3 regions of the Rossellomorea sp. H136 genome follow, and region 3 is predicted to be linked to each of the others. Evidence: riboswitches for the same ligand, from Rfam matches in the RefSeq annotation. Region 3 holds a riboswitch; each other region holds the start of a gene.
The links. A riboswitch is a leader RNA that binds a small molecule or an ion and turns the genes downstream of it on or off. The one in region 3 is predicted to bind S-adenosylmethionine.
Positions count from the first base shown of each region.

Region 1: linked by a shared signal. The riboswitch ahead of ACYH0O_RS19205 (methionine ABC transporter ATP-binding protein) and the one ahead of ACYH0O_RS22405 (methionine ABC transporter ATP-binding protein) in region 3 are both predicted to bind S-adenosylmethionine.
Region 2: linked by a shared signal. The riboswitch ahead of metK (methionine adenosyltransferase) and the one ahead of ACYH0O_RS22405 (methionine ABC transporter ATP-binding protein) in region 3 are both predicted to bind S-adenosylmethionine.

Region 1 covers NZ_CM166371.1:3,749,008-3,753,408, reverse strand. The annotation lists gene ACYH0O_RS19220 (MgtC/SapB family protein) at 152-673, shown strand; gene ACYH0O_RS19215 (GNAT family N-acetyltransferase) at 777-1,244, opposite strand; gene ACYH0O_RS19210 (glycerol-3-phosphate responsive antiterminator) at 1,332-1,901, opposite strand; SAM riboswitch class I at 2,228-2,332, shown strand; gene ACYH0O_RS19205 (methionine ABC transporter ATP-binding protein) at 2,452-3,477, shown strand; gene ACYH0O_RS19200 (methionine ABC transporter permease) at 3,467-4,129, shown strand; gene ACYH0O_RS19195 (MetQ/NlpA family ABC transporter substrate-binding protein) at 4,141-4,401, shown strand, end outside.
Region 2 covers NZ_CM166371.1:3,901,033-3,905,433, reverse strand. The annotation lists gene ACYH0O_RS19890 (IS110 family RNA-guided transposase) at 1-151, opposite strand, end outside; gene pckA (phosphoenolpyruvate carboxykinase (ATP)) at 422-2,011, opposite strand; SAM riboswitch class I at 2,337-2,480, shown strand; gene metK (methionine adenosyltransferase) at 2,694-3,896, shown strand; gene ACYH0O_RS19875 (gamma carbonic anhydrase) at 4,141-4,401, opposite strand, start outside.
Region 3 covers NZ_CM166371.1:4,450,255-4,454,655, forward strand. The annotation lists gene ACYH0O_RS22400 (methionine ABC transporter permease) at 1-605, opposite strand, end outside; gene ACYH0O_RS22405 (methionine ABC transporter ATP-binding protein) at 595-1,608, opposite strand; SAM riboswitch class I at 1,681-1,792, opposite strand; gene ACYH0O_RS22410 (LacI family DNA-binding transcriptional regulator) at 2,006-2,995, opposite strand; gene ACYH0O_RS22415 (alpha,alpha-phosphotrehalase) at 3,087-4,401, opposite strand, start outside.

The DNA of each region.
Region 1 (4,401 bases), 700 kb from region 3:
TTATGAGAAATGAAGCTTGGTAGGAAGAGGAGAAGAGATCACCTATGAAGCGAATTGTATGATTTTTTCACAATGGGGTGGAGAAATCAGGCATTCGTTTTGTGGCGCGGTCTCTTTTTAGTTTAAGGAGGATGGCGGAATGACGCATTACATGAATGAGGTATCGGGATTCTTCTGGCAGCATGATATCTATTTCCGGATTTTGGTCAGTGCTGTATTAGGATTCATCATTGGATGGGACAGGACATCGAAAAATAAGCCCGCTGGTTTAAAAACATATACGTATGTATCGGTGGCATGTACATTGATTACAATCGTCTCGATCGAAGGTGCGGAGATGCTCAGTCTACCGGACAGCGGAAAAGTAATGGACCCGTTTCGTCTGGCAGCGCAAATCGTATCGGGACTCGGATTCCTCGGTGCAGGAGTGATCCTGAAAGATGGGTTGCGGGTAAAAGGCCTGACTTCAGCTGCGATGATTTTTTACGTTGGGGGAATCGGAATCGGCATTGGAGCTGGATTTTATTCTATAGTCATCTTCGCAACACTGGTAACCTTCATCATTACCAAGATAGGTAATATCTTTGAAGAGAGGGATATCACGTCAGTGCGCCTCCCGTGGATCAGGAAAAAAAGAAAGACAGACGATGCAGAAAAAAAGGTGGGAACGTGAAAGTGAGCTCAACTCCAGTGTATGCAGTTCAGTTACGAAATTTAAAATCACCAAGGAAAAGGCACACGGATTTCCAAGTGAATTCGTGTGCCTTTTCTTAATGTTATATCAAAATGGAAAAAGTGGGTTCATCAAAGGTCATTATATTTTCTTCTGAAAAACCAAATTTCAAATAAAATAATCTCCCTGCTTCATTTTCGGGATGAACCGTTAAATTCAAACGATTACAAGAATGATTGGTGGTTTTAATATGTTTGATTACTTCTTTTAACGTTTTTGAGCCCAATCCGGTTCTTTGAAATCTTTTATCTATGAAAAAATGAAACAACCAGTAGTCATCTTTACTGCCTGGTGTATAATGCAGATTGAAATAGCCTACCATCTTATTTTGATTGTAAATGCCATATGGCTCTACCATTTTTCCACCTGGTCTTATATACGCTTTAGCAAGAGCAATAGCGACGGGAGGATGAATAGATGCAACGAATTTCAGTTGTTCATCGTGGACGGAAAGTTCAAGTGCTTCTCGCCAATTGTCTGCACTTATTAATTTAATACTAATATCTGACATACAACACCTCATTTATTTTACTCAGATTTTCAACTAACCTTGCTTCGATAATATACCGAATTCTCCCAGAGGTTGAGCCCTTTTTGGTTAAAAATCCAGATTCCAGAGTTTCGGATCCCCGGAAGAAATGGCGAGGGCACCGGCTCTTAGTCCATTCAGAATATCCTGCTTATTACCGATCAGGCCACCAGCGATGATGGGCAGCGCAGTCATTGTTGTCAGTTTATCAATGACGGACGGCATAAGACCAGGAAGGACTTCAAGGGCATCCGGCTTGCAGTTCTGTGCGATATCAATTCCTTTGACAAGGGCATTGCGGTCGATAAGAAAAAGGCGCTGGATCGTCATTAAGCCTTCTTCTTTTGCATATTTGATCAGGTTGCTCCTGGTTGTAATGATGCCAGCCGGCTTCCAAATTTCTGCTATGTATTTAATGGCACTCTTCGTATTGGACAGTCCATCGATGAAATCAATATGAATAAACGTGGTTTTACCGGCTTCCTTCAGTTTTTTCAGATACCCGTCCATCGTAATCAAACTGCCGGTAAGGATGAACACGATGTTGGCGTTTGACTGTATGGCCTTTTCCAAGTCTTTTTCTTCCTTTATGGAAGCGATGACTTGGGATTGGACGATGTCGATTATGTTTGGTTTCATGTATTTTGCCCCTTTGAATAGTCTGAATATTGTTTTTTCTTTTAGTATAGCATAATTGTTTTGGGGGTTGAGAGGTGTAACCTTGGCTTTCTTGTAAACTACTAATGTTCACGATGAAGTAAAGTATGAATGAAGAATCTTAGCGATTTACTTGAAAAGCGTAAAATATTCAACAACTAATTGAAGACTAGTTATAGTGCCCAATTTGATTAGTCCTCCGTAATACAATTAATTCAAAAACAGGATTGACAAACCAATTTAAATCCTTTACCATAACCCTAATGCTTAAACGCATCATAAATAATTTAACTTAATAAAGCGATATCTTCTTATCCAGAGAGGTGGAGGGACTGGCCCTGCGATACCTCGGCAACGGGTTCTTATGAATACCGTGCCAATTCCATCAAGTCATATGACTTGAAAGATGAGAAGAGTGGACATATACATATTTGTGCCTCTCTTCTTATGAAGGGGGGCACTTTTTATTTTCAGCCATGTCCTTCAAACACAGGCTTCAAGAAGAATACATAGCGAAAGGAGCAAGTCCTGTATGATCAGAGTTCAGAATGTTACGAAAGTATTTGAGACAAAGGATGGCCCATTCACCGCTTTGAAGAATGTTTCCTTCGAAGTGAAGAGGGGAGAGATTTATGGTGTGATCGGATTCAGCGGAGCGGGAAAAAGCACGCTTGTACGCTGTCTCAATTTTTTAGAGAAACCATCGTCGGGTGATATTTTCATAGAGGGGCGCAGCCTGAAAGATCAGTCGGCAATCGATCTGAGGAAAGAGCGGCACCGCATCGGGATGATTTTTCAGCATTTTAATCTATTTCAATCCCGGACGGTGGCAGGGAATATCGCTTATCCTCTGAAACTTGCAAAATGGCCAAAAGAAAAAATCAGCGAGAGAGTAAGGGAGTTGCTCGCGTTTGTCGGACTTGAAGATAAAGCGAAGCATTATCCGGATCAACTGTCAGGAGGGCAGAAGCAAAGGGTGGGGATAGCAAGAGCCCTGGCGACATCGCCTTCGATTCTGCTCTGCGATGAAGCAACATCCGCACTTGATCCTCAGACGACGGAATCGATTTTGAACTTATTAAAGAGAATCAATGCTGAGTATGGTATTACGATTGTGATGATCACCCACGAAATGGGGGTCATCCGGGAAATCTGTGATAAGGTCGCTGTCATGGAAAATGGAGAAATCGTTGAAGAGGGAAGCGTCTTTGATATCTTTTCCAACCCGCAGACCCCGACGACGAAAAATTTTGTGAAGAGTGTCATGAATGATCAGCTGCCGGCATCGGTTCTCGACAAATTGAATGACAGCAAAGAAGGGCGCATCTGCCGCCTCATTTTCAAGGGTGATTCGACGGGTACGCCGATCCTTTCCGAAACGGCAAAGAAATTCAATGCCCATATCAATGTATTATTCGGCCAGATTACGGAACTCCAGGGCAAGCCGTTCGGGAATCTCATCGTACAGATCATTGGCAGCAAGAAAGAAACGGAAGAGATCCTGGATTATTGGAAGAACAGATTATTCGTAAGCGAGGTGGAGAAGCGTGCAAGTTAACTGGGAATTATTCTGGCCAAGAATTATAGAAGCGACATGGGATACCGTTGCGATGGTGTCATTCTCCCTCCTGTTTGCAACGTTGATTGGGCTTCCCCTCGGCATCATCGTCGTGGTCACGCGGAAGGGGCACTTACTTGAAAATAAAGTCGTCTTTTCCGTATTGAGCAGCATCATCAACGTGTTTCGTTCGATCCCGTTCATCATCTTGATGGTGGCCATCATCCCCTTTACAAGATTGGTAGTAGGCACATCGATCGGAACGGCGGCAGCGGTCGTGCCGCTTGTCGTATTTGCGGCACCGTATATTGCAAGACTGGTAGAGAGCTCGCTCCTTGAAGTGGAACCGGGTGTCATTGAAGCGGCGGAGTCCATGGGGGCCGGGCCGTGGCAGATCATTTTTGGGATCCTCATTCCGGAAGCATTGAGTACATTGGTCCTGAATATCACGATCGCGACCATCGGCCTTGTCGGTGCATCGGCCATGGCCGGGGCAGTCGGTGGCGGTGGCCTCGGGGATCTGGCCATTGCTTACGGATATCAGCGATTTGAAACATCCGTCATGATCGTGACTGTCATCATTTTAATCGTGATGGTGCAGGGACTACAGACAGCAGGGAACACATTATCAAAAATCATTAGGAGACGTTAGGAGAGAGGAATATGAAAAAATCAATCAGCCTGGCAAGTATCGCCATTCTATTATTCACCCTTATCTTGAGCGGCTGCTCGGGAAACAGTGCATCCGGCTCAGGTGAAGAAGAAGTCGTTAAGGTCGGAGTGAATGGATCTGGGGTGCCGATTTGGGAGTATATGAAGGAGAAAGCAGCGAAGGAAGGGATTGAAATCGAGATTGTGGAGTTTGCCGATTACGTGAGACCGAACCAGGCGCTGGCCGATGGGGATATCGACCTGAACGCCTTC
Region 2 (4,401 bases), 550 kb from region 3:
GTTCTTCAGAAAGGTTTCCGATCTCATCAAGCAGCGTTTGAAAACCAAACTTATTATGAAGAAATTCCCCTTCCGAAAGACAGGTTTGACCATCGTAAATCACTTTGTAGCTTTTCCCCATAGAAATATCTAAAGCAATTACTAATTCCAAATATTTTCCCTCTCTTCGTTGTCCTTTTGAAAGACCTTCACTTATTCATTTTGATTCTAATTTCCTATACACGAGCTCATGGCCCCAACATACTTAAACCTGATTCAAAAATGAAAGTGAAGAGGCTCGGTTTTTGATACGGATTCGAAATCCTTGAGGCTTTGGTCGAGCTTTCTTTCACTTCTCACTATAACTCTAAAAAGAAAAATAGTGGGTAAAGACATCCGTCGATGACTTTACCCACTAATCTTAGTATGTTTATTATATAGACTATTTAACGGCTGGTCCGCCTTTAAGTTCGATTTCAGATGGTACGTTTGAGAACTTCTTGAAGTTTTCGTTGAATTTGTGGGCAAGTTCTTTTGCCTTCACTTCATAGGCTGCTTCATTGGACCATGTTCTCTTTGGTTGAAGCACTTCGTCTGGAACACCAGGAACGTGAACTGGGATGTTCAGACCAAAGATGTCGTCCGTTTCTGTTTCAACGTGTGTCAGTTCCCCTTCAAGCGCTGCTTGAATCATAGCACGAGTGTAAGATAACTTCATGCGGTTACCAACACCGTATTCTCCACCGGTCCAACCAGTGTTCACTAAGAATACTTGAGCATTGTGCTCATCGATTTTCTTCCCAAGCATCTCAGCATAACGAGTTGCAGGGAGTGGCAGGAATGGTGAGCCAAAGCAAGTCGAGAATGTGGCTTGTGGTGAAGTGATTCCGCGCTCAGTACCTGCAAGCTTCGATGTATATCCGCTCAAGAAGTGATACATCGCTTGTTCTTTCGTCAGTTTGCTGATTGGAGGTAATACCCCGAATGCATCTGCGGTTAAGAATACAATGGTATTTGGATGTCCTGCAACACTTGGTTCAACGATGTTATCCATCGCTTGAAGAGGGTACGCAGCACGAGTATTCTCTGTTAAAGTGTTATCCTCATAATCAGCGATGCGGGAATTGTCATCGAGAACCACATTTTCAAGGACAGAACCGAAACGGATCGCATCAAAGATTTGTGGCTCCTTTTCACGTGTCAGACCGATACACTTAGCGTAGCAGCCACCTTCGATATTGAATACACCGTTTGGAGACCATCCGTGCTCATCATCGCCGATTAAACGACGGTTTGGATCTGCGGACAATGTCGTTTTTCCTGTGCCGGATAAACCGAAGAACAATGCCACATCTCCTTCACGTCCCACATTTGAAGAACAGTGCATGGAAAGGATATCTGATTCTGGAAGGACGTAGTTCATAACAGAGAAAATCGATTTCTTCATTTCACCTGCATACTCAGTTCCGCCAATTAAGACAATTCTTCTTTCAAATGATACAATGATAAATGTTTCAGAGTGAGTTCCGTCTACTGCTGGATCTGCCTTGAAGTTCGGCGCAGAAACGACGGTGAATTCTGATTGATGACCCTTAAGCTCTTCTCCTGTAGGGCGAATGAATAATTGGTGAGCGAAAAGATTATGCCAAGCGAATTCGTTGATCACTTGAATCGGTAGTCTATGTTTTGGGTCAGCACCTGCGAACCCTTTGAATGAAAATACTTCTTCTTTTTCTTTTAAGTAATCTAATACTTTTGTATATAATTTATCGAATGATTCTGAAGAGATTGGTTGATTGACAGAACCCCACTCAATCTTATCCTTCGTGGATGGTTCTTCTACAATGAATTTATCCTTAGGAGAGCGTCCTGTGTATTTACCAGTTTCTGCTCTGACTGCACCTGATGATGTTAAAACGCCTTCATTTCGTTGAAGGACTTTTTCAACTAGTTGGGAAACAGATAATTGTTCCTGAATGTTTTGACCGTTAAGTAATTCTGTTAATTCATTAGACATGCTCACTGAATTCATTAGAACCCTTCCTTTATATAAATTTAATGATCTCGTTTGCTTCACAAAAATAGTATAACACAATTGAACCATTAGTCTATACTATTTATTCATTTTTATAATGTGTCTTCATATTGTCACATTTTTCGTCCAAATATAGCTTGTATCTTCTTATATATATGAAAAAAATATCATAATGTTTAGCCTCATTGCCTAATTAGGTTATTTTATGAGGGCAAGATAGGTTGGAATCATGATAAGAGTAAGCTTGAATGGTTAAACATGTCACTTGAAAAAAAGTTGACACCCTTTGTACTAAACGTTATTATTGTTCCTTGAACGGATACTCTTATCCTGAGCTGGTGGAGGGAGCAGACCCTATGAAACCCAGCAACCTGCTAAATAGTGAATGGATTCTTTCTGTCTGAAAGATCCGATTAAGCGAAGGTGCTAAACTGAGGCAAGGTCTATGAACCTTGAACGATAAGAGAGAAAAGGCGCGGCTATGATCTGAAACCTTTCCTCTATTGCTTTAATCATGAGGAAGGGTTTTTTCTGTTTATAGTGGATCAAATGCACATAATGCATGATTTTTTTATAAAAAAACCATGTTTACTTCATACTACTTAGGGAATGAGTACCGTATCTGTTTAATGTTTTGTTAGATCAAAAATCTAACAATTATGCTTAAGGAGGAACCTTGATGTCAACTAATCGTCGTCTGTTTACATCTGAGTCCGTAACCGAAGGACATCCAGATAAAATTTGTGACCAAATCTCTGATTCAATTCTTGATGCAATTCTTACAAATGATCCGAATGCTCGTGTAGCATGTGAAACGTCTGTTACGACGGGTCTTGTTCTTGTTGCGGGTGAAATTACAACGAGTACGTATGTCGATATTCCAAAAATCGTTCGTGAAACGATCCGTGAAATTGGCTACACTCGTGCGAAATATGGCTTTGATGCCGAGACATGTGCTGTATTAACATCCATCGATGAGCAATCTGCTGATATCGCTCAAGGTGTAGATCAGGCACTTGAAGCTCGTGAAGGTCAAATGACGGATGAAGAAATCGATGCAATCGGTGCAGGTGACCAGGGGTTAATGTTTGGATTCGCTTGTAATGAAACGAAAGAACTTATGCCTCTACCGATTTCCCTTGCTCACAAAATTTCCCGTCGTCTGACTGAAGTTCGTAAAGAAGAAATCCTTCCTTACTTACGTCCGGATGGAAAAACTCAAGTAACCGTTGAATATGATGAAAACGATAAGCCGGTTCGCATCGACACGATCGTAATCTCAACTCAGCATCACCCTGAAGTGACGCTTGAGCAAATCCAACGTAATTTAAAAGAATATGTCATCGATCCTGTTGTACCGAAAGAACTGATCGATGAGCAAACAAAATACTTCATCAACCCGACTGGTCGTTTCGTTATCGGCGGACCACAAGGTGATGCAGGGTTAACAGGACGTAAAATCATCGTTGACACATATGGTGGGTACGCTCGTCACGGTGGCGGTGCATTCTCTGGTAAAGATGCAACGAAAGTGGACCGTTCAGCAGCCTATGCAGCACGTTATGTAGCGAAGAACATTGTGGCAGCAGGACTTGCTGAAAAATGTGAAGTTCAATTAGCGTATGCGATCGGTGTTGCTCAACCGGTATCCATCTCCGTTGATACATTTGGAACAGGTAAAGTATCAGAAGACGTACTAATTGACGTTGTTCGCAACAACTTTGATCTGCGTCCTGCAGGAATCATCAAAATGCTGGACCTTCGCCGTCCGATCTATAAGCAGACAGCAGCTTACGGACACTTTGGCCGTAACGACATTGATCTTCCTTGGGAGCGTACAAACAAAGCTGAAGCATTAAAAGCAGAAGCGTTGAGTGAATAAGGAAAGATAGAGATAGAAGAGACCAACACTTATTAAGGTGTTGGTCTTTTTACGATATGGGACGGCGGTGGCGAAGTTTATTTTTTTGTGTCGAAGGGCAGGTATATCGCGATTTTCGCAGATAAAACCTACTTTTGGCAGATATATTTTGAAAATGGCAGATAAATCCGAAACGGGGAACCGCAAACAAGAAAATATTCCATGAGTATTCTCAGGAAGGTTGGGGTATCCCAAGTATAGGATATTAAAATGGTTTGATGCTTTTATAATATTGTCCTTTTTCTGCGTATTCTCTCGAAATTCGCTTCATTTCGCTAATATCATGTTCATTTAACTCTCTCACTACTTTTGCTGGTCGACCGAATGCCAGTGTGTTGGGAGGAATGACTTTCCCTTGTGGAACAAGGCTTCCTGCCCCAATAAATGCTCCTTCACCAATTTCAGCATTATCGAGAATGATCGACCCCATGCCGATTAAAGCCTTTTTTCGGATTTTGCAGCTATG
Region 3 (4,401 bases):
CATATTAAGATGACGACGGTCGTGATCATCACCGTGTTGTCATATCGATAGTACCCGAAGCGTATCGCCAGGTCCCCGACTCCCCCTCCACCGACGATGCCGGCCATGGCTGAATAGGCGACTAAACTGATCGTTGTAATCGTGATAGCTTGAATCACTGCTGGACGAGCTTCCGGTAGCAATACGTCCTTAATGATCATCCAAGGGCTTGCTCCCACTGAAACCGAAGCTTCGATGACACCTTTATCAATCTCACGCAATGATGTTTCTACCATTCTCGCAAAAAACGGAATTCCCGCAACAGAAAGTGATACGGAGGCTGCCGTCGGTCCGATCGTGGTACCGGTCAATAATTTGGTTAATGGTAAGAGTGCGACTAATAAAATGATGAACGGAACCGACCGCACCATATTGACGACAAATCCAACGACCTTTTTGATCAAACTATTTTGTAAAAACAAGCCTTTGTCTGTTACGAAAAGAAGAATCCCTAGCGGTAATCCCACTAAAATCGCAACTCCCAGTGAAATCCCCACCATATATATTGTTTCAAAAAAGGCTTTATTCAATTCTGGTAAAATCGCAGTCAATGAATCAGGCAGCATTCTCAAGCACCTCCAAGCTCTGTGTCTTCAGCGTGATATACCGGATTGCGGCTTCGATTTCGTCATGGGAGCCGATCAGTTCCATGATAAAAATCCCGAGTGGCACTTCCTGAATATATTCAATCTTGCCGTGAAGGATATTGCCTTGCACTTTGTATTTCTGGAACACTTCTGAAACGACGCTTTCTTCTGCGATCGATCCTTTGAATTGGATTTTGATCAGCTTTCCTTTTCTTGATTCCACGAGGTGTGGCGGGAGTTCAAATTGAAGGATCGTTTCAATGAATTGCTTCGTTAAAGGCTGTTTCGGTTCGGCAAACAGGTCGTATACCGGACCTTCCTCTACGATCTTTCCATCCTGCATCACGGCCATCCGGTCACAGATTTCCTTCACCACTTCCATCTCGTGGGTAATGAGCACGATCGTCAAACCCAGTTCTTTGTTGATTTTTTTCAATAGCTTCAAAATCGATTTCGTCGTATTCGGATCGAGTGCCGATGTCGCTTCATCGCAAAGTAAAACCGATGGGTTATTCGCCAGGGCCCTTGCAATCCCGACTCTCTGCTTTTGTCCTCCGCTAAGCTGAGCCGGGTAGGCGTCCGCTTTATCAGAAAGACCAACCATCTTAAGGAGCTCGACGACCCTGGGCTTGATTTTCGATTTTGGCACACTAGCCGCTTTCAAAGCAAAAGCCAGATTGTCAAAAACCGTTTTGGATTTGATCAAGTGAAAATGCTGAAAGATCATGCTCGTTTTTTGACGGGCTAGTCTTAGTTGTTTAGACGTGAGCTTCGTAAAATCCTGTCCATCAATGATAATTTCTCCTGATGTAGGGGTTTCTAATAGATTTAAGCAGCGAATGAGTGAACTCTTCCCCGCTCCACTGTATCCGACGATTCCAAAGATCTCACCTTTTTCAATTTTTACGGAAACGTTATCGACACCGACCACCGTTTGCTTTTTTGTTTTGTACGTTTTCACCAAATTCCGAATCTCGATCAATGTGCACACCCCTTTTTTAGTCCAATAAAAAAATGCCTCTTTCAACTGAAAGAAGCATCGCCTGTTTATCTCGACTTATCTCTCAGAATGAAATCATTCTGCAGGAATTGGCACCGTTCCAATACTAATACTGGAGGTTGCCGGACGTCATAGGGCCTGATCCCTCGGTCACTCTGGATAATTGAAAGTATGTAATTTTCTAAATTTTCATCTTATAGAGGATAATACTGGGGATTGGTGGCGATGTCAATAGGGTAATTTGCATGGATGTTTATGTAAGCGCTATCTTCGCTTGCATATCAAGGAAATATTTTTTGGTCAGCACCTCAATGTATTCATATAACAGAAAAACCCGCTCCCTCCCACTACTCGGTAAGGACCGGGTAACCCTGTCCAATCAACGCCTCTTCACAGATTCCCGCTCCACAAGCTCGGTTGTCAGCTTGTAGTAAGAGTCGACCTCTTCCTTTAAGAGCATTTGAAAGATAAGATGAACAGCCAGTGCACCTGCTTCATACTTTGGCTGCCTCATGGTCGTTAAGGGAGGTGAAACGTATTCTGACAGTTGAATATCATCAAAACCAATGATAGAAATGTCTCCAGGTACTGAAATGTTTTTTTCGTTTAGTGCTTGTAAGCCACCGATGGCCATTTCATCATTTGCGTAGAAGATGGCGTGTGGGACATCTCTCTGGGCGATCAGCATTTTGGTGGCCTGATAGCCTCCTTCACGAGTGAACCCCCCTGATACTTTCCATTTTGATTTGTACTCGATATTGTGTTTCCCGAGAGCCTCCCGAAATCCTTGAAAACGCAGCTCATTGTCATGGGAGTTATATGGTCCGCTGATATAGGCAATGTCACGACTCCCGTTTTCAATCAAGTGTTCCGTTGCCACAAAGGCTCCGTGAACGTTATCGACTTCTATCTGAGTGACGTAATCACTTTTTATGCTCCTGTCCAGAACTACGATGGGGAAGCCTTCCCTTGCAGACTCAAGGATCGTCTCATCATTGATATTATGGGCAAGTATGATGACGCCATCGACACGTTTTTCCTTTAAGAATTTAACGGCAGTCGATTGCACTCCTCCTATGGAACTGCATGCGATCAGATCATATCCGTTTGTGGTTGTAACGTCCTGTACGCCCTTGATCAGTTCTGAGTAAAAAGGCCCTGATAAATCGCTCAGAATCAAGGCGATCGTATTGGTGCTTGTCCGTTTCAAATCTGAAGCAAGCCCGTTTTTTTGGTAATTCAATTGTTTTGCTGCAGCTAAAACTTTTTGTCTGGTTCCTTCGCTGACTTTTTTACTGTTGTTCAATGCGTATGAAGCGGTTGAAACGGCGACACCGGACAGCTTAGCCACATCTTTGATGGTTGCCATAAGTTCACATCCTATTGCTTCTATAAATGAAGGCATCCTTCTAAAGTGTTTTCTTTGTCCATTATACATGAAAGCGCTTCGATTTATTGGGTTATTCTTCTATTAAGTACACAATCGCTTCATAGGGACGAAGAGTGTGCAACTCTGATGGTCGATTAGTATTGGGATAGTTGCTGATGATGATCTCGGCATGAGTACCACCGATCTTTTCAGGTAAAAGAAAGTCAGGATTTCCCCCATAGAAATTTGCCACTACAAGCAGGGTCTGATTTGCCCATTTTCTTGTATATGCCATGATTTCAGGATGGTCTTCCAATAATAGCTCATACTCTCCATAAACGATGATCTCCATTTGTTTCCTGAGTGAAATGAGCTTCTGATAGTGATAAAAGATAGAGTCCCTATCCTTCATGGCTTGTTCAGCGTTTATTTCTTTATAGTTCGAATTCACATCAATCCAGGGAGTTCCCTCTGTAAATCCACCATGAACATCGTCATTCCATTGAAAAGGAGTTCTCGCATTATCTCTTCCTTTTGTCCGGATTGATTTCATAATATCCTTTTGGGAGACACCTGCAGATGTTTTTTCTTTATAATAATTAATTGTCTCAATGTCACGATATTGTGAGATATCGTTAAATTCGGTATTGGTCATCCCGATTTCTTCACCTTGATAGATATAAGGTGTCCCCTGCATCATATGAAGGACCGTTGCCAGCATCTTGGCTGATTCCACCCGAAATTCATTATCATTTCCCCATCTGGATACGATACGGGGCTGGTCATGGTTATTCCAGTATAAACTGTTCCACCCCTTTTGAAAGAGTGACGTCTGCCACTCACTCAACACATTTTTCAACTCAAGTAAATCCATTTCCTTTAAGGCCCATTTTCCTTCCCCTTCTATTTCGTCCAGGGACATGTGTTGAAAGGTAAACACCATGTCAAGTTCATTCCGGCCTTTTCCTGTATATAGTTGAGCGGTTTCAGGAGTAGCGGAAGGGGTCTCACCGACCGTGACTGTAGGATATTTGGAAAGAACCTTTGCATTCATCTCCTGTAAATAATCATGGAGCATTGGACCATCTGTCAGAACTTTTCGGTCGATTTCTTTTCCGATTAAATCGATCACGTCCATGCGGAAACCGCTGACTCCTTTACTGAGCCAATAGTTCATCATGGTGTATAGGTGCTCCCTAACTTTAGGGTTATGCAAATTGAGATCAGGTTGTTTTTTACTGAAGAGGTGAAAATAATACTCACCAGTGTGTTCATCCCATTCCCAAGCTGAGCCACTGAAAACAGATTGAATGTCACTTGGGGGACCATTCTCATCTTTTCTCCAAATATAGTAATCACGATAAGGATTATCCTTTGATTTTCTGGACTCCTTAAACCATAGGTGC